DNA from 4 places in the Ensifer sp. Root142 genome. Region 2 is predicted to be linked to each of the others. Evidence: predicted binding sites of a transcription regulator. Region 2 holds the regulator's gene; each other region holds the start of a gene.

Region 1 (5,953 bases), on a different contig from region 2:
CGAGCTTCTTCTGGAAGAGCTGCGTCTGAGCGAGCGGGCGGTTGAACTGCTTGCGGTCGAGACCGTATTGACGAGCGGCGTGCCAGCAGAACTCGGCCGCGCCAAGCGCACCCCAGGAAATGCCGTAGCGGGCGCGGTTGAGGCAGCCGAACGGGCCCTTGAGCCCCTCGACATTCGGCAGCAGCGCATCTTCGCCGACCTCGACATTGTCCATGACGATTTCGCCGGTGATCGAGGCGCGCAGCGACAGCTTGCCGGCAATCTTCGGCGCCGAGAGGCGCTTCATGCCCTTGTCGAGCACGAAGCCGCGAATGGCATTGCCATGGGCTTCGGACTTTGCCCAGACGACAAAGACATCGGCGATCGGCGCATTGGAGATCCACATCTTCGAGCCGACGAGACGGTAGCCGTTCTCCGTCTTGATGGCACGGGTCTTCATGCCGCCGGGGTCGGAACCGGCGTCAGGCTCCGTCAGGCCGAAGCAGCCGATCCATTCGCCGCTGATCAGCTTCGGCAGATACTTCTGCTTCTGCTCCTCCGAGCCATAGGCGTAGATCGGGTAGATGACCAGCGAGGATTGCACGCTCATCATCGATCGGTAGCCGGAATCGACGCGCTCGACTTCGCGGGCGACAAGACCATAGGCGACATAGGAAGCGCCGACACCGCCGTAGGTCTCCGATACGGTCGCGCCGAGCAGACCAAGTTCGCCCATTTCCCGGAAGATTTCGGGATCAGTCGATTCTTCGCGATAGGCAGCGATGACCCGCGGCTGCAGGCGATCCTGTGCATAGGCTCGTGCCGTGTCGCGGATCATGCGCTCGTCCTCGGTCAACTGATCTTCGAGGAGGAACGCGTCGTCCCATTGAAATTGCGTCTTGCCGGCCATGTTTCTCTCCCATCGGATTTTTCCACTTGCGGTTATGGCAAGCAGAACCAAGGCTTTCAAACGAAATTGAGGCACCGCCTCATGCGCCTGCGGAATGGCCTCGCTGAGCGCCACACAATCGGCTGTGAAGTGCCGCCGGACTCCTTGCGCGCTACACATTGGGCGTGCCACCGGTCGCCAGGTGCCGTTCATGTTGCAAATCCGTCGAAATATGGCGACAAGAGTCGGGTTCACTTGGCGGCGCTCGTCGTCACCGCGCCGCGCCAGTGCCACGCTAAAGGTCCATGCTCGTACCCGCCAATGGCCAACGACCGCTTAGAACGCTTTGCTCACAATCTCGACTGGAACTTGCTGCGCACATTCGTCGTCGTGGTGGAGGAAGGCAGCATCACCGCTGCGGCCAACAGGCTCCTGCTGCAGCAGCCGGCCGTCAGCATGGCGCTCAAGCGGCTCGAACAGACCGTTGGGCAAAAGCTCATCGACCGCCGCCCGGGCCGCTTCGACCTGACCGATGCCGGCGCCCGATTGCACGCGCAGTGCCGCGACATCTTCGCGGCCGTCATCCGGCTTCCCAACGTCCTTGAAACGGCGGGCGAGGAAATCACCGGCCACCTCAACATTCATGTCGTCAGCCATGCCCACAACCCGGCCTGGGACCGGAAGCTCGAGAGCTTCTTTATCCAGCATCCGAAGGTAACGATTTCGGTGACGGTCGCCACGACTGTGGACGTTCTGAGCGCAGTCGAACGCAACATCGCGACGATGGGTCTTTGCGACGGCAACATCCCCACCTGGCTGAACAAGAGCTTCCACGTGCGTGAGCGCTATGCGCTTTACTGCGGCCGCGAGCATCCCCTGTTCGGTGTCGAGGGTGTTGATTTCAACGATCTTCGCGGCAATGCCTATATCGCCTTCATCGCCGATGTGCTCGGCGGACAGCATATGAACTCCGTGACGGCAGTGCGCGCCATTGGCTCGTTTGGCCAGCAGGTTCGGGCCGTCTCCTGCAATGTCGAGGAAGTGATGCGGCTGATCGCCTCCAACGTCGGCATCGGCATGCTGCCGGATCATCTGGCAGCGCCCGCCGTCGCCGGCGGACGACTTTGGCAACTGCCGCCCTACCACAACCTGCCAACGACGGATGTGTTTCGCATCTCCAACCCGAACTCGATTCTCAATCCGGCCGAGGCCGCCTTCCTTGCGCATGTGGCCGATACCGCGCCGCTTGATCACTGCCTTGATCATCAGCAGAATTGATAGCGACATTTCCCGTTATAAATTTGAACGCGTAACACGCGCTGCCTATGGTCCCACCAAATCAGGAGCGGGGTCGGGACATGCGTGAATTTGATGTGGCAATCGTTGGTGGCGGCATTGCCGGCCTTTCGCTGGCCTTTTTTCTGGCACCGCACCGCTCCGTTGCCGTCATCGAGCGGGAAGACGGGCTCGGTTATCACAGCACCGGGCGCTCCGCCGCCGAATTCGTTCTGCGGTACAACGCCCCTGAAGTGTGCAAGCTCGCGGCGATCTCCAAGACTTTCTTCGATCAGCCTCCCGAAGGCTTTTCCGACGTACCGCTGTTGAAGCAGCGTGGCGGCGTCATGATCGCCAATGCGGAGAAAGTGGCACGGCTTGAGGCGGTGTTTGCCGAGGAAAGCGCTGTCAATCCCGACCTGCGAAGGCTGACTGTCGACGAAGCAATCACCCGCGTACCGATTCTTCGGCGCGACTATGTGGCGGCCGCATTTTATGACCCGAATTTCTGGGACATCGAGGTCGAGAACCTGCTGCAGGGTTACCTGCGCGGCGCACGTCGCCATGGCGCCGAGGTGATTGAGCGCAGCGACATCGTGGCTCCGCGCCGCGAGGCAAATGGCTGGGTGCTTTCGACGAATGCCGGCGAGATCCATGCCCAGGTCATCGTCAATGCGGCTGGCGGCTGGGCCGACCCGGTCGCAAGCCTCTTCGGCGTGACGCCGGTCGGCATCGTGCCGCATCGCCGCAGCGCGATCACGGTGGACCTTCCCGCGGAGATCGATGCCCTGACAATGCCCGAGATCAACGAGATCGACGAGGACTTCTATATGAAGCCCGAAGGCGGGCGGCTGCTTGCCTCTCCTGCCGACGCCACGCCGTGCGAACCGACGGACGTGCAGCCCGAGGAGATCGATGTCGCCTGGGGCGCCCACTACGTGGAAGAGGCGACGACCGTCCCGGTCCGCCGCATCTTCAAGAGCTGGGCTGGCTTGCGCAGCTTTTCACCGGACAAGCTGCCGGTGATCGGTCACGCCAAGGATCGTCCGGATTTCTTCTGGCTTGCCGGCCAGGGCGGCTACGGCATTCTGACGTCGCCGGCACTAGGCGCGCTTGCCGCAAACCTGCTGATTGGCCTACCGGCGCCCGAAAGCTTCGCCGCAAACGGCCTTGACCCAGTCGGTTTCAACCCCGAGCGCTTCCTGAGGTAGCGACAACGCACCTCCATCCCGCTGCGATTGTCACATTCCGTTAAGGATGTCGGCGAGGCTGTGAACTGTAACATAAACTACAAGAAACTGACATTTCGCTTTCATGAAGCGCCGATATGGCAGGTGTCATACCGATGACCGGTCTCCCCGAAAGAGGGCCTGCTAGAAATGTTTCAGTTGAAGAATGTAACCCGCCAGTTCGGCAAGAAGACAGCCGTGAGCTCGGTTACCTTCGACATTCCCCAGGGCCAGATGGTCGGCGTGATCGGCCGCTCCGGCGCTGGCAAGTCGACGCTGCTTCGCATGATCAATCGCCTGGTCGACCTGTCGTCCGGCTCGATCGAGTTCGCCGGCACGGAAGTCTCGTCACTGCGCGGTGCCGCACTGCGCAACTGGCAGCGCGACTGCGCGATGATCTTCCAGCAGTTCAATCTGGTGCCGCGCCTCGACGTTCTGACCAATGTGCTGCTGGGTCGCCTGAACCATCGTTCGACGGTTCTGAGCATCCTCAACATGTTTACCCGCGAAGAGCGCATCATGGCGATCGGCGCGCTGGAGCGCCTCGGCATCGAGCAGACGGCGCTGCAGGCGGCGGGCACGCTTTCCGGCGGCCAGCAGCAGCGCGTGGCCATCGCCCGCGCATTGATGCAGCAGCCGAAGGTTCTGCTCGCTGACGAGCCAATCGCCTCGCTCGACCCGCTCAACGCCAAGATCGTCATGGACGCGCTGCGCGACATCAACGAGCGCGACGGCATCACCGTAATCACCAATCTCCACACGCTCGACACGGCGCGCAACTACTGCGAGCGGATCATCGGTATGGCGCACGGCCGCGTCGTCTTCGACGGCCAGCCGAAGGACCTGACGGCGGCCGCCGTCGCCGAGATCTACGGCGCCGATACGGGCATCGAGGAATCGATGACCTCGACAAGCATCAACATTCCGGCGGCCATTCCGCAGGAACAAACGGCATCTGCCGGCCTCCAGCCGCTGGCACTGGCCGGCATCTGACGCCCGCCAGGATCGAAGGCCCACGTCAAGGGCACCTCTTTGAAACCGAATATCATCCGGCAAAGCCGGAGAAACGGGAGAACCTTATGCTGAAGAAAGCTCTTCTGGGCGCTGTCGCCCTGCTCGCCCTCGTCGGCCACGCTCAGGCCGAAGACCTCAAGGAATTCCGCGTCGGTATCATCGGCGGCGAAAACGAAGCCGACCGCCTGCGCAACTTCCAGTGTATCGTCGACAAGCTGCCGGCTGCAATCGGCGTCGAAAAGGTTTCGCTGTTCCCGGCCGCCGACTATGACGGCGTCATCCAGGGCCTGCTCGGCGGCACGCTCGACTACGCCGAACTCGGCGCTTCGGGCTTTGCCAAGATCTACCTCGCCAAGGCCGACGCGGTCGAGCCGATCCTGACGACCGTCCAGACCGACGGTTCGACCGGCTACCACTCGATCATGGTCGCCCGCAAGGACTCCGGCATCACCAAGCTCGAAGACCTGAAGGGCAAGAAGCTCGGCTTTGCCGATCCGGACTCGACCTCTGGCTACCTCATCCCGCTCGTCACCCTGCCGGAATCGATCGGCGCGCCGGTCAAGGAATTCTTCGGTGAAACCGGCTTCGGCGGCGGTCACGAAAACCTGGTTCTCGAAGTCGTCAAGGGCACGTTCGATGCCGGCACGACCTTCGGTTCGGGCGTCGGCGAATTCAAGGACGGCTACACTTCGGGCAACCTGAAGAAGATGGTCGACAAGGGCATCCTCGACATGAATGACCTGGTCGAACTCTGGAAGTCGCCGTTGATCCCGAACGGCCCGATCGTCGTCCGTTCGACGATGAACGATGACATGAAGGCCAAGTTCAAGCAGTTCATGCTCGACCTGCCGAAGACCGATGCCGCCTGCTTCTCCGCCATCCAGGGTGGCGATTTCACTGGCTTCACCGAAGTCAACGCCGACTTCTACAAGCCGATCATCGACGCCCGCAAGGCAACGATCGGCGGCTGATTTTCCTGATCATTCAAGGACGCTGGCCGCCAAAACGGCCAGCGTTCGCCTTTTTGCTGGGGCGCCTGGAGCGCCTGTCGACAGAGGCCGGCATTGCCGGAACATTCATGGCAACTTCCATGCTCCCGAGGCATCTGAGTGAAAACGGCGCGCTGGTCGAGCGCCACTGGCAGGAGTTGAACTCGCGTCGCCGGCTTTACTCCTGGCTCGGCTTCGCCGTGCTGGTGCTCGCCCTTTCCGGCTCGCTCTGGTTTGCCAACGATTCCAATGCCGGCAAATTCTTCGACCGCCTGCCGCACTTCTTCGATTTCGTCGGCGATCTCGCGCCGCGTGATGGCCTGGAAATCTTCCGCGCCATGTTCGATCTGCCTTCGCCCTACGACGACGGCAGCTTCAAGTACAATTATCCCGAGGGTCGGCTCTACCTGACCGAGAGCTTCTACATTCCTGAGTATGTGCACAAGATGCTGGAGACCGTGAACATCGCGATCTTCTCCACCGTCATCGGCACGTTCTTCGGCTTCATCTTCTGTTTCCTTGCCGCCCGCAACCTGATGCCCAATCCGTGGGTTCGTGGTGTCGTGCGCCGGCTGATG
Region 2 (5,953 bases):
TCAGAATGGCCCGTGGAGCGCGACCGGTGTCGAAGAGCCAAAAGAACGCTCGACACCTTGGGCTCGCGCATGGACCCTTGGGAAAATCGCTGCCGATCTCCGGGTTCACAAATTAGGCTGCGGCGGTACCGCTGCTGCTTCTCACGGCTTCGGCCGCGCGCTCGATCCGCGCCAGGCCTTCGCGCGCTTCCGCGGCGGTCACCGTCAGCGGCGGCAACAGGCGCAGGACGTTTTCGCCGGCCGGAACAGCCAGCAGCTTCTCCGCGCGGATCGCCTTCAGGAGATCGGCCGAAGGGCCTTTCGCCTTGATGCCGAGCATCAGGCCGTCGCCGCGGATATCCTCGATCACATCGGGGAAACGGTCCTTCAACGACGCGAGGCCCTGGCGGAAGACCAGGGCCACGTCGCGGACATGCTCCAGGAAACCGTCGGCCAGGATGACGTCGAGCACGGCGTTGCCGACAGCCATGGCAAGCGGGTTGCCGCCATAGGTCGAACCGTGCGTACCGGCGACCATGCCGGCAGCCGCCTCTTCGGTCGCAAGGCAGGCACCGAGCGGGAAGCCGCCGCCGATGCCCTTGGCGACAGCCATGATATCCGGACGGATGCCAGCCCATTCATAGGCGAAAAGCTTGCCGGTGCGGCCGACGCCGGACTGGACCTCGTCGAGGATCAGCAGCAGACCGAACTCGTCGCAAAGCGCGCGCAGCTCCTGCATGAATTCCTTGGTGACCGGGCGGATGCCGCCCTCGCCCTGGATCGGCTCGATCAGGATCGCCGCCGTCTCGTCGGTGATCGCATCCTTGAGCGCCGTGATATCGCCGAAGGGAACCTGATAGAAACCCGGGGCCTTCGGGCCAAAGCCCTCGATGTACTTCTGCTGACCACCCGCCGCGATGGTCGCGATCGTGCGTCCGTGGAAGGCACCCTCGAAGGTGATGATGTGGAACTTCTCCGGATTGCCCTTGGCATAGTGGTAGCGACGCGCAGTCTTGATCGCGCATTCGAGCGCCTCGGCACCCGAGTTGGTGAAGAAGACACGATCGGCGAAGGTGACGGCCGTCAGCCGGCGTGCAAGGCTCTCCTGGCCGGGGACCTCATAAAGGTTGGACAGGTGCCAGACCTTCTCGGCCTGCGCCTTCAACGCCTCGACCAGATGCGGATGCGCATGGCCAAGCGAGTTGACGGCGACGCCGGCGGCGAAGTCGAGATAGCGCGAGCCGTCTTCGGCGATCAACCAGACGCCCTCTCCTCGCTCGAAACGCAACGGCGCACGCATGTAGGTGTCGTAAAGCGGCGTGGTTGCAGTCATGGCGAGCCTCTCCTTCATTGCTATCGGCATCGATCCGAGCCCCTGTTGAGCGCGGCAAAAAATTAAAAATGCCGCCTTGCGGCGGCGCAGGCACTATTCCTATTTCGCAGCGCAATGTCAACAAAACCAAGCTTTGCAGTGCGGTCGGACGGGTCTGATCCATGCGACGAAAAAATCACGCGACGGGGCTTGCAAAAATGCAACGCCCACCGAGCAAGTTGGGGAAAACCAAGAAATCGATTCGGCGCGATTCGCGGGACTCTTGCCACGGAGTCCGCCGGTCAGTAGGTTAATGTTCAATTACTAGACGCATGCGGCGGGCCTAGTCACCAAAAGTGTTATCGCGTTGCAGCTCCGGAGCCTGTCCGGAGCGTGGTGAGAGATTCTGTCATCGCCAACGCTGAGAACGGAGAGTGCAGAAATGAACTGGACTGACGAGCGGGTGGAAAAACTGAAGAAGCTTTGGTCCGAGGGCCTGAGCGCGAGCCAGATCGCGGCACAGCTCGGCGGCGTCAGCCGCAATGCGGTCATCGGCAAGGTTCACCGGCTGAGCCTGCCCGGCAGGGCCAAGGCTGGCGGAACCACCGCCGCGACCCGGCCGAAGCAGCGCCCGACTTCGGCGCCGCGCGCTCCGAACTACGCTTCGCGCGTCACGACACGGACGGTTACCCGTGCGGCCGGCGCGACCGTGCTCAAGGAAGAGGTCGAAGTCGATCTCGTCGCCGAACAGGATTTCCGCATCCAGACGGATGTGGTCGTGCCAATGTCGCGCCGCCTGGAGCTGACGCAGTTGACCGAGCGCACCTGCAAATGGCCGATCGGCGACCCGCTCAAGGAAGAATTCCACTTCTGCGGCAACGATTCCCCGGAAGCTTCGCCCTATTGCACATTCCATGCGCGGCTTGCCTATCAGCCGACCTCCGAGCGCCGTCGCGCTCGCTGAGACGACCGAAAACCACATGCAGAAAAGGGGCCGCACGGCCCCTTTTTTATTGGCTGCTGCATGTTTCCCTGGTTCGTATTCGCTTCAAGGAAACATGCCGCAATTCAAGATGCAACAGCGACCTTTGCGCGTCCATTAAGATGCGCGGCGCTGCAGTGGCCGGCTGGCTCAGCTTTCGAGCGAGTAGCCGGCACCGCGAACGGTGCGGATGACATCAGGCATGCTCGAGAAATTCAGTGCCTTGCGCAAGCGACCGACATGCACGTCGACGGTGCGCTCGTCGACATAGATATCGTGGCCCCAGACGCCATCAAGGAGTTGCGAGCGCGAGAACACCCGGCCCGGCGACGACATCAGGAATTCGAGCAGGCGGAATTCCGTCGGACCAAGGCGGACCTCGCGGGTGCGGCGATGCACGCGATGGGTCTCGCGATCGAGCTCGATGTCGCCGCAGCGAAGCAGCGTCGAGAGGACCTCGGGCTTGGCGCGCCGCAGCATCGCCTTGACACGGGCCATCAGCTCCGGGGTCGAGAACGGCTTGACGACATAATCGTCGGCGCCGGTGGCAAGGCCACGAACCCGCTCGCTCTCCTCGCCGCGCGCCGTCAGCATGATGATCGGCAGGCGCTCGGTTTCCGGACGTTGGCGCAGCCGGCGGCAAAGCTCGATGCCGGAAACGCCCGGCAGCATCCAGTCGAGGATCAGGAGATCCGGGAGGCGCTCCTGTAGGCGGATCTCCGCCTCGTCTCCGCGCAGGATCGTATCAACATCGAACCCTTCGGCTTCGAGGTTATAACGCAGCAGGACACTCAGCGCCTCTTCGTCTTCGACAACGGCGATTTTCGGCAACATCAGGCAACGTCTCCTTACCCAGAGCGTCTCGCGTTCGATCGAACGCAAAGAGATGCTCGAACATATAGAATCTGGAGCACTCCGCGCGTTTTCATAGGCACGCGCGAAAACGTATAGCTTCAGACGCAGTAGAGCAGGGCCGCAACCAGGGCTGCGACCGGAGCAGGTTCATAAGCAGGCACTCGAACGTATCCGGGTCTTAAAGCGCGTCGCGATCTCTAAGATGCGCTTGTTGTGCTTTAAGTTCTTGTTTTTGCACATGTCGTTATCGCAAAACCGCTGCGCACTTTTGCGCGACATGCGTTAGTCCTTCACGGCACCCAGCGTCGACGTATTGTCGTCCTTCGGACGCTCGCCTTCCGGCTGCGCGCCCGTCGCCATGTAGTAGATCGTCTCGGCGATATTGGTGGCGTGGTCGCCGATACGCTCGATGTTCTTGGCACAGAAGAGAAGATGCGTGCAGGGCGTGATGTTGCGCGGATCTTCCATCATGTAGGTGAGCAGCTCGCGGAACAGCGAGGTGTAGATCGCGTCGATCTCCTCGTCGCGCTCGCGGATGCTGTTGGCCTTCTCCGGCGAGCGGGAAGCGTAGACGTCGAGGACTTCCTTGAGCTGCACCAGCGCAAGCTCTGCCAGGTGTTCAAGACCGCGCGCCAGCTTGCGCGGGATGCCGGAGCCGGCAACCGCGATGACACGCTTGGCGTTGTTCTTGCCGAGGTCGCCGACGCGCTCCAGATCGGACGCGATGCGGATCGATCCCATGATCTCGCGCAGGTCGGCAGCAACGGGCTGGCGCTTGGCGATGGTGACGATTGCCTTTTCGCCGATCTGGCGTTCGGCTTCATCGAGGATGGTGTCGTCGGAGATCACCTTCTGCGCCAAGGCGAGGTCAGAATTGACAAGCGCACGAACGGATTCGCCCACCATCTGCTCGGCAAGCCCGCCCATCTCGGAGATGCGGCGCGTGAGATATTTCAGTTCTTCGTCGTAGGCGGACATTATGTGCATGGACATAGTCTTCGATCCTTGCGGGCGCGTTCAGGAAACGGGGTGAAGAGGAGCTTCGGCCATCAACCGAACCGGCCCATGATGTAGTCCTGGGTACGCTGGTCATCCGGATTGGTGAACATCTTGTCGGTGTCGTTCTCCTCGACAAGATTGCCGAGGTGGAACATGGCAGTGCGCTGCGAAACACGCGCCGCCTGCTGCATCGAGTGGGTGACGATGACGATCGTGAAGTTGGTACGCAGCTCGTGGATCAGTTCCTCGACCTTGGCCGTCGCGATCGGATCGAGCGCCGAACAGGGCTCGTCCATCAGGATCACTTCAGGGCTGACGGCAACGGCGCGCGCGATGCACAGACGCTGCTGCTGGCCGCCCGAAAGACCGGTGCCCGGCTCCTGCAGGCGATCCTTCACCTCGTTCCACAAACCAGCCTTCTGCAGGCTGGTCTCGACGACTTCGTCGAACTCAGACTTGGTGCGGGCAAGCCCGTGGATGCGCGGGCCGTAGGCGACGTTGTCGTAGATCGACTTCGGGAACGGGTTCGGCTTCTGGAACACCATGCCGACGCGGGCTCGCAGTTCCACGACGTCGATCGTCGGGTCGTAGATGTCGTCTTCATCGAGCGTGATCTTGCCGGTGACGCGGCAGTTCTCGATGGTGTCGTTCATGCGGTTCAGCGTGCGCAGGAAGGTCGACTTGCCGCAGCCCGAAGGGCCGATCAGCGCTGTCACCGTGTTCTCGCGGATATTGAGATTGACGTCGAAAAGCGCACGCTTCTCGCCGTAGTAGACCGACACATCCTTGCCGATCATCTTGTAGGGCACGGTGTTCATTTTCTGATCCAAGGCTTTTTCGACTGCTGCTTCTGACATGATGTTCATAGTAATTACCTCACTACCAACGGCGCTCAAAGCGACGTCGCAACAGAATGGCGCCAAGGTTCATGACGACGAGGAAGATGAGAAGAATGATGATCGCGCCGGATGTGCGCTCGACGAAGGCGCGTTCCGCCTCGTTGGCCCACATGTAGATCTGCACCGGCAGCGCGGTCGACGGCTCCATCGGCGAGCCGGGATAATCGACGACGAAGGCGACCATGCCGATCAACAGCAGCGGCGCGGTTTCGCCAAGTGCATGGGCGAGACCGATGATCGTGCCGGTCAGGATGCCCGGCATCGCCAGCGGCAGGACGTGGTGGAAGATGGTCTGCATCTTCGACGCACCGAGACCGAGCGCTGCCGAGCGGATCGACGGCGGGACCGCCTTCAACGCTGCACGGGTGGCGATGATGATCGTCGGCAGGGTCATCAGCGTCAGCACCAGGCCGCCGACGAGGGCGGCCGAGCGCGGCATGCCGGCGAAGTTGATGAATACGGCCAACCCCAAGAGACCGTAGACGATCGACGGAACGGCGGCGAGATTGTTGATGTTGACCTCGATGAGATCGGTCAGCCGGTTCTTCGGCGCAAACTCTTCGAGATAGATCGAGGCGGCAACGCCGATCGGCAGCGACAGCACGAGCACGATCAGCATCATGAACAGCGAACCGAGGGCGGCAACGCCGACGCCTGCCGCTTCCGGACGGCTCGAGGCACCGAAGGTGAAGATGCCGGTGTTGAAGCTCTTCTTCAGGACGCCGGCGCTTGCAAGCTCGTTCATCCAGGTGACCTGCTGGTCCTTGACCTTGCGCTTGCTCTCATCGACCTTCAGGTCGATCTGCCCCTTGAAGGCGGAGTCGACATTGGCTTCGGCGAGCAGTGTCACCGGTATGGTCTTGCCGATAACCGACGGGTCGGCGACGACGATGTCGCGCAACAGCGTGCGGGAGCTTGCAGACACCA
Region 3 (5,953 bases), on a different contig from region 2:
GCTCTGCCGACCGTCATTCTGCCCTGGCATCCCGGCCATGGCCATTCGACGCGCATCACGATACCGGACGCGGAATTCCAGTCGGTGATCGACGATCTGGCTCAGGCGCCCTGGGCCGGCGAGGTCCGGGCAGTCCTGTCAGGCTATCTCGACTCGGCGAGCCAGGCAGAGGGCGTTGCCCGGCTGGTGACCGCCTTGCGCGCCCGCAATCCTGATCTCGTCTATGCCTGCGACCCGGTGATCGGTGATGCCGAAGGGCTCTACGTGCCCGAAGCGACGGCGATTACCATCCGCGACCGGCTGTTGCCGCTTGCAAGTCTCGCCACGCCCAACCGGTTCGAACTGGCCTGGCTTGCCGGCGCGACGCTCGAGACCAATGCGGCAATCCTTGACGCGGCGCTGGGGCTTGGTCCCTCGCGCATGCTGGTCACGTCGGCGATTCCGATGATGAAGGGCGGGACGGGAAATCTCTATCTCTCCGGCAACCATGCGCTGCTCGCCGAACACCGGCTGATCGAGAACCCGCCGAACGGCACGGGCGATCTGCTGGCGGCGGTGTTCCTGGCGCGGCTGCTGGAAGGCCTCTCCGAGGAGCGCGCGCTTCAGATGGCGACAGCCAGCGTGTTCGAAATTATCGCGCGCACGGTCAAGCGCGGCGCCGATGAACTGACGCTCGAACAGGATGCGTCCAGTCTCTCGACGCCGATGGCGATGGTGCAGATGCGGCGCTTGCTGCATCCGAGCCAGATGCGGCGGAAATAGAAGAAGCTGTTCACGGCACGCCGTCGGATGGCTTGGTGGATTGAACTCTCGACAGCAGCGGGGTAACCGATGGATATGCAGCGTTTTCCAGACCACCTTCTGAACGGCTATCATAACTTCATGAGTGGTCGCTTCAGCGAACAGCAGCAGCGTTACAAGACATTGGCGGATAGCGGGCAGAAGCCCAAGACCATGGTCATTGCCTGTTGTGACTCCCGGGCAGCGCCCGAGACGATCTTCGACAGCGGCCCGGGCGAGCTCTTCGTCGTGCGCAACGTCGCCAATCTCATGCCGCCCTACGAGCCGGACGGACACTACCACTCGACGTCGGCAGCTCTGGAATTTGCCGTCCAGTCTCTGCGTGTCAGCGACATCGTCGTCATGGGCCACGGACGCTGCGGCGGCATCAAGGCGGCGCTTGACCTGGACGCCGAGCCCCTGTCGCCGGGTGACTTCATCGGTCGCTGGATGCACCTCTTGAAACCGTCCGCCGAACAGATCCAGAGCAATGACGTGATGACCCAGGCCGAGCGGCAGCGCGCTCTGGAGCGGGTTTCCATCCGCAACTCGATCGCCAATCTTCGCACCTTCCCCTGCGTCCAGATTCTCGAATCGAAGGGCAAGCTCCAGCTTCACGGCGCCTGGTTCGACATTTCGACCGGCGAGCTCTGGGTGATGGATCCGAAGAGCGGCGACTTTGCCCGTCCAGGTATGTGATAGAAGCCAGAGAAAAAGCCCGGTCCTTTCGAACCGGGCTTCTTTTATTTCATAAGCTTTGATCTTTTGTTTTTGCGCTGTCGTTATCGCAAAACCGCTGCGCACCTTTGCGCAACATGCGTTAGAGCGTCTGCGGTTTAAGCGGAGTCGCAGAAACGCTCTATCTCCTTGTTTCTACGCATTTCCTGACGGAAAACCGCTTCGCACTTTTCCTGGAAATGCTCTAGTCGCCGTCAATTTCCGCGCCGATGATGGCGATCGCCTGCTGATAGACGCTGGCGGCGTTCCAGCCCTGGATCGCGCCGAAATTGGCCTGTCCCGGCTGATATCCGGCGCCCGGCTGCCAGCCGTGTCCACGCAGGAAGTTCGCGGTCGAAGCAAGCGCGTCAGCCTTCGAGCGGACCATGTCGATATGGCCGTTGCCGTCACCGTCGACGCCGTATTTCAGAACGTTTGCCGGAAGGAACTGGGTCTGTCCGATTTCGCCATGGGCAGCGCCGCGTGCAGCCGGGCTGAGATCGCCGCGCTGGACGAGCTGGAGCGCCGCATAGAGCTGGTTGGTGAAGTAGTCGGACCGGCGGCAGTCATAGGCGAGCGTCGAAACGGCTGAGAGCGTATGCTCCTTGCCCATGAAGCCGCCAAAGCCGGTTTCCATGCCCCAGATGGCGATCAGCGGGCCGGCCGGTACGCCGTAGCGCCGTTCGATGCTGTTGAAGAGCGCCGCATTCTGGGCCTTCATCTTCTTGCCGCGCGAGATGATCGTCTGACCGCCACGCTTCTGCATGAACTGGCTGAGCGAGAGCTTGAAGCTTTTCTGGCCGCGGTCGGCGCGGATCGTCGCCTTGTTGTAGGAAACGCCGGAGAGCGCCTTGTCGAGCGCCGCAGGGCTGATGCCGTTGCCGGAGGCTTCCTGCTTGAACTGCGTCATCCAGGCCGCGAAACCGCTGCCGTCGTTGCCGCACTGTGCCGCCGACGCGGTCGCCGGAAGGATCGCCGTTGAAATCAGGGCCGCAAGCCCAATCGCTACGCACTTTGCCGTGTGCATGAAATACCCCGTCATTGCCCAAATCTGGTTGCCGTTAGGAAGATGCCAGCCTTTGCCGGCTCTGTCACCCGCCCCTCATTGGCGGAAATTTCCTAACGGTTTCACGTGAATCCGATCAATTTTGCGCACGGATCCGTGAAACAGGAAACCCCGCAGGCCGATAACGGGCCAGGCGGGGTTCTTATTCGTGCTTTACCGTCTGTTTGTTCAGGCGGCCTGCTTCTTGGCGCGGATCAGACCGCGGTTGATGAGCAGCTCGGCGATCTGGATCGCGTTGAGTGCCGCACCCTTGCGCAGGTTATCGGAAACGACCCAGATGTTGAGGCCGTTTTCGACGGTTGCGTCTTCGCGGATGCGCGAGATGTAGGTCGCGTCTTCGCCGGCGCACTCGTAAGGCGTTACGTAGCCGCCGTTCTCGTGCTTGTCGACAACAAGGCAACCCGGTGCTTCGCGCAGGATATCGCGCGCCTCGTCAGCGGTGATCTCGTTTTCGAACTCGATGTTGACCGATTCCGAATGGCCGATGAAGACCGGGACGCGCACGGCCGTGCAGGTCACCTTGATCTTCGGGTCGAGCATCTTCTTGGTCTCGGCCAGAACCTTCCACTCTTCCTTGGTGTAGCCGTCTTCCATGAAGACGTCGATGTGCGGAATGACGTTGAAGGCGATGCGCTTGGTGAACTTCTTCGATTCGATCGGGTCGGCAACGAAGACCGCACGGGTCTGGTTGAAGAGTTCGTCCATGCCGTCCTTGCCGGCGCCGGAAACCGACTGGTAGGTCGAGACGACGACGCGCTTGATCTTGGCGTGGTCGTGCAGCGGCTTCAGCGCGACGACGAGCTGGGCGGTCGAGCAATTCGGATTGGCGATGATGTTCTTCTTGGTGAAGAGCGTGATCGCGTCCGGGTTCACTTCCGGCACGATCAGCGGCACTTCGGAGTCGTAACGCCAGGCCGAGGAATTGTCGATGACGACGCAACCCTGCTGGCCGATCTTCGGCGAATACTTCAGCGAAACCGCGCCGCCGGCCGACATCAGGCAGATATCGGTATCGGAGAAATCGTAGTTTTCGAGGTTCTTGACCTTGAGCGTCTTGTCGCCGAAGGAAACTTCCGTGCCCTGGGAACGGGCGGAAGCAAGGGCGACCACTTCATCGGCGGGAAAGCCGCGTTCCGAAAGGATGTTCAGCATCTCCCGGCCGACATTGCCGGTGGCGCCTGCGACTGCAATCTTGAAACCCATGATCTAAGCTCTCTTTTTTGTCTCTCCTCGTCGGGTGGAGGGGGAAACCGCGCGATCCGCCGCGAGGGTTCCTGTCCCCGGCCAAACCGGGGAGAGAGCGGAGGGCCAGAGACGTCAGACGGTTTTCGTCGTCGTTTTGGCCGTTGTTTTGAAGGAAGCTGGAAAACGCATATCCTGCCCGGCGATTTCTGCCAGGACGCTGCTGTCAGCGAAGTTGTGTTCGCGGCGAAGCATGGAATGCCTTCCTTTCCGAGGCTCGTAATAATTGTTTCTATCGGCGAGTCAAGCGTGCGATGCTTGGCGCCTGCAAACGTGATCGCAATGTCATGTCGCTGTCATCGCCGGGCGTTACGACCGCGCAATCCGACACCTCAAAGGGACGATTGCCATGCGTATGCTTCTTGCCACCCTCTTTGCCACGACGGTTCTGGCCCACGCCGCTCAGGCCGCAGACGTCTATCCCATTGATCGCGCGACAATTCTTGCCGGTTCCCCGTTCGATTTCAAGGTCGAGCTCAAGAGCGCCGTCAAGGCGGAAGACATCAAGGTGACCGTCAACGGCCAGGACTACAAGGCAGCGCTCGGTGCCGAAGCCGCCTATGTCGCGATGGAAAAGGGCAAGGAAGACAAGGAGCTCGGTTCGGCCCTGCTCCTGCGCAACGCTATAATTGGCGCACCGGGCAGCTACAAGGTCGAAGTGACGGCTGGCGGAGAGACGAAGACCGTGACCTGGCACGTCTATGCCACGGCGGAGCAGCCGAAGGTCAAGAACGTCATCTTCCTGCTTGGCGATGGCCTTTCGGTTGCGCACCGCACCGCCGCCCGCATCATGTCGAAGGGCATGACCGAGGGTAAGGCTAATGGCCGCCTCAACATGGACGACCTCGAGCGCATGGCCTTCATCGGCACGTCGGCGACCAATTCGATCGACACCGACAGCGCCAACACCATGTCGGCCTACATGACCGGCCACAAGACCGTGATCAACGCCGTGGGCGTCTATGGCGACCGCACGCCCGACAGCCTCGACGATCCACGGGTCGAGACCATTGCCGAAGCGCTGCGCCGCCAGACGCAGAAGTCGATCGGTCTCGTCACGACCTCGGAAATCGAGGACGCCACGCCGGCCGCCGTCGTCGCCCACACCCGCAACCGCAGCGACAAGGCCGAGATCGTCGGCATGATCTACGACGTCAAGCCGGAGGTCATCCTTGGCGGAGGCTCGGCCTATTTCCTCGGCAAGGAGACGCCCGGCTCCAAGCGCAAGGACAACCAGGACTACATCAAGCTTTTCCAGGAAGCCGGTTATGCGCTTGCGACCGACAAGAGCGAACTTGCCAATGCGCCCGCCGACGGCAAGCTTCTCGGTCTGTTCCACACCGGCAACATGGACGTGACGCTTGATCGCGAGTTCCTGAAGAAGGGCACGGTCGAAAAGTTCCCCGGCCAGCCAGGCCTTGTCGACATGATCAAGACCGCGCTCGACAGGCTGTCGAAGAACGAAAACGGCTTCTTCCTGATGGTCGAGGGCGCCTCGATCGACAAGATGAGCCATCCGCTCGACATGGAGCGCGCCGTCGTCGAGACCATCGAGTTCGACCAGGCGGTCGGCGTTGCCCGCGCGTTCGCGAAGAACAACCCGGATACGCTGGTTGTCGTGACCGGCGACCATACCCATGGCGTCTCACTGCTCGGCATCATCGACGACACCGTCGAGGGCAAGGAAGGCCGCGACAAGGTCAAAACAGGCGCTTCGGCGGGCTTCCCGAACTATACCGACGAGAACAAGGACGGCTTCCCCGACAAGATCGACGCGAGCCGTCGTCTGGCGATGTTCGTCTCAAACTTCCCCGACTACTACGAAACCTTCAGCCCCAAGCTGGACGGGCCGTTCGAGCCGGCGGTGAAGAACGAGAAGGACGAGTATGTCGCCAACGAAGCTTACAAGGACATGCCCGGCGCCGTGCTGCGCGTCGGCATCCTGCCGAAGGACGAAAGCACCGGCCAGCACACGGTCGACGACGTCGTGCTGCAGTCGGAAGGTCCGGGCAGCGAGGGCTTCAGAGGCTACATGGAGCAGAGCGACGTCTACCGCGTTCTCGTCGATGCGCTTGCCCTCGGCGTGAAGCAGACCAACTGATTGTTTGAAACCCGCCTCCTCCCTGAAACGGGGAGGAGGCTTCACGC
Region 4 (5,953 bases), on a different contig from region 2:
CATTGGTGTCGGTTGCAACGGTGCGTCGTTCCTTGGCGCGGGTCAGGATGCGGCGCTCGATTTCGCCGAGCTCGGCCATCGGTTTGCCGAAGATGTGCTGCGAGAGTTCGTTCAAATGCGGCATGGCTATCTCCGGAAATGGATCGGACGATATCGAAAGCGTTTCGCGCAAAAGTGTGCGGCGGATTTGCGATAACGACACGGGCAAAAAACAAGAGCCTAAAGCGCAGTGAGCGAATCGGAAAGATCGCGACGCGCTTAAGCGCACCACTTCGACGAGGAAATCAACGGGATAGATGAGAAAGTGCACAGAGCCGGGCGGTTTACCGTCCGGCTCTGTTCAGAGGCCAGTGATGTCGCACGAACGTGTGCGGGTGTGGTTTAGAAGCCTGCGGCGTAGAGATCCGCGTGCGACTTGAAGAAGCGGTCGGTCGAGTAGCGCTTGCCGAACATCATGTCGTGCTGGAGGAAGCGATAGTCGCGCAGCAGGGCCGGGACCTTCGGCTGACGAGACCATTCGGCGACATCCTTGCCGTTCTTGCGGATCAGCATGTAGCGGTCGACGACGCGGTACTGGTCGTGCACCTTGCCGAGGAAGCCGGTATAGTAGGGATGCTCGTAGCCGGACTGCTTGAGGATCTGGTAGGAAAGGAAGGCCGGGCTGATCGTGCCGACATTCTTCTTCGGACCCGTCTTGTTCGACCAGACGACGAGCGGAGTTTCGTGCTGCGCCTTCATCTGGTCCTTCGAGCCCTTGCGCTCCGCGGTCACGCCCTTCATGAAACCGGTGTTGGTGTAGACCGTGTTCAACGGCGGCAGGTGGTCGCCGAAGAGCACGATGATGGTTTCGCGGTCACGTTGCTTGGCCCAGTCCATCAGCTTCTTCAGGCTCTCGTCGGCTTCCTTGACGCCCTGGGCGTAGGTTTCAAGCACCTGGCGATCGCTCTCCGGCAGGTTGCCTTCGACCTTGATGGTATTCTTGGCATAGCGGTTCGGCTCATAGGGGCCATGGCCCTGCAGCGTTACCGCGAAGAAGAAGAAGGGGTCATCCATGGCGTCCGCCTGGCGGATGATCTCCTTGGTCAGGGATTCGTCCGAGGCGAAAATGCCGCGCTTCTGCATCGGCGGCATATTCTCCTCCGACTTGAAGGTGTCGAAGCCGAAGGCCTTGTAGACGGCGGTGCGGTTCCAGAACCAGCTCTGGAACGGATGGATGGCACGCGAAACGTAACCCTCGCCACGGAAGAAGGTGGCAAGCGAGGGGATCGGATTGCGGATGTACTGTTGGTACGGAATGCTGCCATAGGGCAGGAAGGCATTCGAAAAGCCGGTCAGCGCTTCGAATTCGACATTGGCCGTCATGCCGCCGAACTCTGGCGAGAACACGTTGCCAGATTGCATTTCGCGGATCGTCGGCATCGGGTCGGGCGAAAGCTTGACGTTCGGCAGACGGGTCGGATCCCAGAAGGATTCGCTCATCAGCACGATGACGTCGGGCTTGCTGCGGTGGGAGGTGCCGGCCGGCAGCGGCTTGACCGGGATGCGATCGATCGCATCGGCCATGTAGCCGGCGGGCGCGTTGACGTTGGCCATCGGCAGATTGATCGCAAACGCCAGCGCAAAGCCGTTGTGACGATAGTTTTCGGTCTGGTCCCACATGATCGGGATGACCTTCAGGCGATCACGGATCCAGGAGAACTGGTTGTAATCCATGATGTGCCAGAAGGCGAAGAGCAGCGGCAGCGCAAAAGCTGCGCGAGCGATGCGCTCGCGGCGTGTCAGCTTGGGGAAGTTGCGCCAGGCGTAACGCAGCAACAGGCCGATGGTTGTAACGGCTGCGATGAGGCCGACAACGATGCCGACGGCCGTCCACGGACGATCCTTGACAAGCACAGGCATCAATTCGAGGATCTGGCGGCCAAAGAGGAAGTCGGTCGGATAGAGCGGGTCGGAGAGAAAGACCTGCTTCTGCTGGCAGATGATGGCCGGTATGATCGCCAGCGGCGCGAGCACCACGGCGGACTTGTGTTCGCGGCCGAAAACGCCATCGATGGCGAGAAGGATCAGGAAGAATGCACCGATGGTGGTCCATGCGGGGCGCGTCGGATCGAGGAAGTAGGCGACCGTGTCGGCCATGGACTGGCGCACGATCAACTCGACTGCAAAAACGAGGGCTGCCGCGATCGACAGCGAGAACAATGCACTGCGTGCGGAGGTCAGCGTCTTGGCGTGCCGCGCGGCAAATCCGGGTCTACCAGCGTAGACTCGTGATCTCCTCGCTACGGCTGAATCGATATTGGCCAACGTCTTCTCCAATTTCATCAATGTGTCGTGTAACTGTCATACGACTGTCATTTTGAACAGGGGATGAATGACTTGTTCAGGGTGTTTGGAAACAGGTTTTCGTGACGTGAGGACGCGCGAGCCGGCGCCGATAACAAACCGGAAACGCAGAATTTTTTGGAATTTTTCGCTTCGCGGCGATTGGCTGTGGGCATTTTCGCGCGGATTGCGCTAAAGATCGGGGCGAAAGTCAGACGCATTCGTTCGAGAACAGACCGACAGGCCCGCTCATGACCGCTCACAAAGCCGCTCCCACCCTGCTTCGTATCGCAATCGCCCAGCTCAATCCGACCGTCGGCGATATCGCCGGAAACCTGGCGAAAGCGCGTGAGGCGCGCGCCGATGCGGCGCGCCAGGGCGCCGACCTCCTGCTGCTCACCGAGCTCTTCATTTCCGGCTATCCGCCGGAGGATCTGGTTCTCAAGCCTGCTTTTCTCAAGGCCTGTTTACAGGCGGTGGAAAAGTTGGCCGAGGAGACCGCCGACGGCGGCCCGGGCGTCATTATCGGCTTCCCGCGCCTGGCCAAGACCGGGCGCCACAATGCCGTCGCCGTGCTCGATGGCGGCAAGATCATTGCGGTACGCGACAAGGTCGATCTGCCGAATTACGGCGAGTTCGACGAGAAGCGGGTGTTCGACCAGGGCGAGATGCCAGGGCCGGTCAATTTCCGCGGCATTCGCATTGGTATCCCGATCTGCGAGGACATCTGGGGCGATCTTGGTGTGTGCGAGACACTGGCGGAAAGCGGCGCCGAAATCCTGCTGTCACCGAACGGCTCGCCCTATCATCGCGGCAAGGTGGACGTGCGCCATCAGGTCGTGCTCAAGCAGGTGATAGAGACCGGCCTGCCGATGATCTATGCCAACCAGCTCGGCGGTCAGGATGAACTGGTGTTCGACGGCGCGAGCTTCGCCTTCAACACGGACAAGTCGCTCGCCTTCCAGATGAGCCAGTTCGAGGAGGCGCTGTCGATCGTCGAATGGAAAAAGGGCGACAATGGCTGGCACTGTGCCGGCGGCCTGCAATCGCGCCTGCCGGAGCGGGAGGAGGCAGACTATCGCGCCTGCATGCTCGGCTTCCGCGACTACGTCAACAAGAACGGTTTCAAGAACGTCGTGCTCGGCCTGTCCGGCGGCATCGACTCGGCGATCTGCGCAGCACTTGCCGTTGATGCGCTCGGCGAGGAGCGGGTACGCACGATCATGCTGCCTTACCGCTACACCTCGAAGGACTCGCTGAAGGACGCCAAGGATTGCGCCGAAGCGCTCGGCTGCCGCTACGATATCGTGCCGATCGAAGAGCCGGTCGAAGGATTTCTCGGCGCGCTGGCCGATATGTTCGAGGGCACGGAATCGGGCATCACCGAGGAAAACCTGCAGAGCCGCACGCGCGGCACGATCCTGATGGCCGTCTCCAACAAGTTCGGCTCGATGGTGGTCACCACCGGCAACAAGTCGGAAATGTCGGTCGGCTACGCCACGCTCTATGGCGATATGAACGGCGGCTTCAATCCGATCAAGGACCTCTACAAGATGGAGGTCTATGGCATCTCGCGCTGGCGCAACACCACCGTGCCGCCGGGCGCGCTCGGTCCATCCGGCGTGGTCATCCCGCAAAACATCATCGACAAGGCGCCGTCGGCCGAGCTTCGCCCCAACCAGACGGACCAGGATTCACTGCCGCCCTATCCGGTGCTCGATGACATTCTGGAGTGCCTCGTCGAAAAGGAGATGAGCACGGAGGAGATCGTTGCTCGTGGTCATGACGAGACAACGGTACACCGCATCGAACATCTGCTCTATATCGCCGAATACAAGCGCCGACAGTCGGCGCCCGGCGTGAAGATCACCAAGAAGAATTTTGGCCGCGATCGGCGCTATCCAATCACCAACCGGTTCCGCGATCGGGGATAGACGGTGAGCGCATCCCCGAAGGGCGGGACGGCAAGGAAAGCCAGCCGGAGTTCACCGAGGAGGAAATCCGGCTGATCCGGCTGTGGTCGCTGAGCGACGTTTCTGCCGGTGGGCAGCTTTCGGCGCAGATCGCCTGTTTCGCGACGCCGGCCGTGTTCGGTGTCTATGGTCTTGCGACCGGTAGTCTCGTCACCGTCGGCGTCGCCTTCGTCTGCATTCTTCTGCTGCTGGCCTGGGGCTTGGTCTCGACCTGGCAAGACCAGCGCAGCGTCATCTTGATGCGGTCGATCTGCGCCAAAGTCTTGGCGGTGCTGCCACGGGGCGAAGAAAGCAAATAGCTGCGGTTGCGGCAGGAGAAGCGTATGCGCAGTTCCATCGAAACCTATGACATCGTTACCGCCGAGACTCGCGTCGTCTGGCAGACGGAGCGGCTGGTCGAGGCGCCGAATTGGTCTCCGGACGGGCGATATCTCATCATCAATGGCGACGGCCGGCTTTACCGGCTGGCCTTCGACGGCTCGGAGCCGGTCGAGATCGAAACCGGCTTTGCCCATCTCTGCAACAATGACCACGGCATTTCGCCTGATGGCAGCACGATTGCGATCAGCGACAAGACCGAGTTCGGCAAGTCGGCGATCTACCTGCTGCCGGCTTCTGGCGGCACTCCGCGGCTTGTCACCCCCAACCTCCCGTCCTACTGGCACGGCTGGTCGCCGGATGGCGGCGCACTGACCTATTGCGGTATTCGTGATCAGGTCTTCGATATCTATACGATCTCGGTCGAAGGCGGCGAAGAGCGGCGACTGACGCAGGGCGAAGGCCGCAACGACGGGCCGGACTGGTCGCCGGATGGAGCGTGGATCTACTTCAACTCCAGCCGCACTGGCCGCATGCAGATCTGGCGCGTTCGTCCCGACGGCACCGACGTTGAGCGCGTGACCGACAGCCCCTATGGCGACTGGTTCCCGCATCCGTCGCCCGACGGAAGACACCTTCTGGTTCTCTCCTATGACGGCGATGTCTTCGATCATCCGCGGGACCTGAACGTCCGTCTGCGATTGATGGAGATGGATGGCAGCAACGCGCGCGAGCTGTTCGAGCTCTTCGGCGGGCAGGGCACGATGAATGTTCCCAACTGGTCGCCCAAGGGGGATCGCTTTGCTTTCGTTCGCTACGAACCGGAAAGCTGAGAAGCCTACAGCGCCGCGCGTCTTATCAGACGCGCAAAGGTCGCTGTAGCACTTTGAATTGCTGCATGTTTTATCCTTAAATCGGATAGGATTTAAGGAAACATGCAGTGGACAAGAATATCGGCTGCGTGCTAGCGATCGTGTCGTTCGCAGGGCGCACCCGATCCGCGGGAAGGGCCAGACCCACCTGTTTCACTGGACTTGGTTGCCACACCTCTTTTCAGTCTGTGGGCGCGGATACCGGACGTGAATGAAAGGAGGTCTTTCATGATCACGCGCGATCTTTCCGCGAACGCTACCCTCTATTCCATCCGCAAGCAGGCCAAGGCTTTTCACAAAGCCCTGAAGGCTGGCGATGCCGCGGCACGCCAGCGGGCGCTGTCCTATTTCTCCGAGCCGGCCACAATCGGCCTGCAGGATGCCCAACTGGTCATCGCCCGGGAGTTCGGCTTCTCCAGCTGGACCCGATTGAAAACGCATCTCGAACGCGCTCAGGGCGGCAAGCCC

Evidence for each region. The regulator PhoB, encoded in region 2, activates phosphate uptake and scavenging genes when phosphate is short. The targets are predictions, from matches to a motif close to TGTCATNNANCTGTCAT.
Region 1: the regulator PhoB is predicted to act here: its motif matches at 3,443-3,459, upstream of phnC (phosphonate ABC transporter ATP-binding protein).
Region 3: the regulator PhoB is predicted to act here: its motif matches at 4,089-4,105, upstream of ASD52_RS25450 (alkaline phosphatase).
Region 4: the regulator PhoB is predicted to act here: its motif matches at 2,339-2,355, upstream of ASD52_RS29455 (LTA synthase family protein).

Annotation. Positions count from the first base shown of each region.
Region 1 is NZ_LMFK01000049.1:47,028-52,980, forward strand. It holds gene ASD52_RS35190 (acyl-CoA dehydrogenase) at 1-889, opposite strand, end outside; gene ASD52_RS35195 (LysR family transcriptional regulator) at 1,190-2,146, shown strand; gene ASD52_RS35200 (FAD-binding oxidoreductase) at 2,227-3,354, shown strand; gene phnC (phosphonate ABC transporter ATP-binding protein) at 3,523-4,365, shown strand; gene phnD (phosphonate ABC transporter substrate-binding protein) at 4,452-5,357, shown strand; gene phnE (phosphonate ABC transporter, permease protein PhnE) at 5,465-5,953, shown strand, end outside.
Region 2 is NZ_LMFK01000012.1:247,604-253,556, reverse strand. It holds gene ASD52_RS13725 (aspartate aminotransferase family protein) at 113-1,312, opposite strand; gene ASD52_RS13720 (GcrA family cell cycle regulator) at 1,734-2,255, shown strand; gene phoB (phosphate regulon transcriptional regulator PhoB) at 2,424-3,107, opposite strand; gene phoU (phosphate signaling complex protein PhoU) at 3,411-4,121, opposite strand; gene pstB (phosphate ABC transporter ATP-binding protein PstB) at 4,178-4,993, opposite strand; gene pstA (phosphate ABC transporter permease PstA) at 5,007-5,953, opposite strand, start outside.
Region 3 is NZ_LMFK01000034.1:116,370-122,322, forward strand. It holds gene pdxY (pyridoxal kinase PdxY) at 1-762, shown strand, start outside; gene ASD52_RS25435 (carbonic anhydrase) at 832-1,479, shown strand; gene ASD52_RS25440 (lytic transglycosylase domain-containing protein) at 1,703-2,524, opposite strand; gene ASD52_RS25445 (aspartate-semialdehyde dehydrogenase) at 2,732-3,766, opposite strand; gene ASD52_RS25450 (alkaline phosphatase) at 4,155-5,906, shown strand.
Region 4 is NZ_LMFK01000044.1:189,326-195,278, reverse strand. It holds gene ASD52_RS29460 (DUF1003 domain-containing protein) at 1-124, opposite strand, end outside; gene ASD52_RS29455 (LTA synthase family protein) at 382-2,304, opposite strand; gene ASD52_RS29450 (NAD+ synthase) at 2,574-4,256, shown strand; gene ASD52_RS29445 (hypothetical protein) at 4,409-4,594, shown strand; gene ASD52_RS29440 (TolB family protein) at 4,619-5,446, shown strand; gene ASD52_RS29435 (ankyrin repeat domain-containing protein) at 5,714-5,953, shown strand, end outside.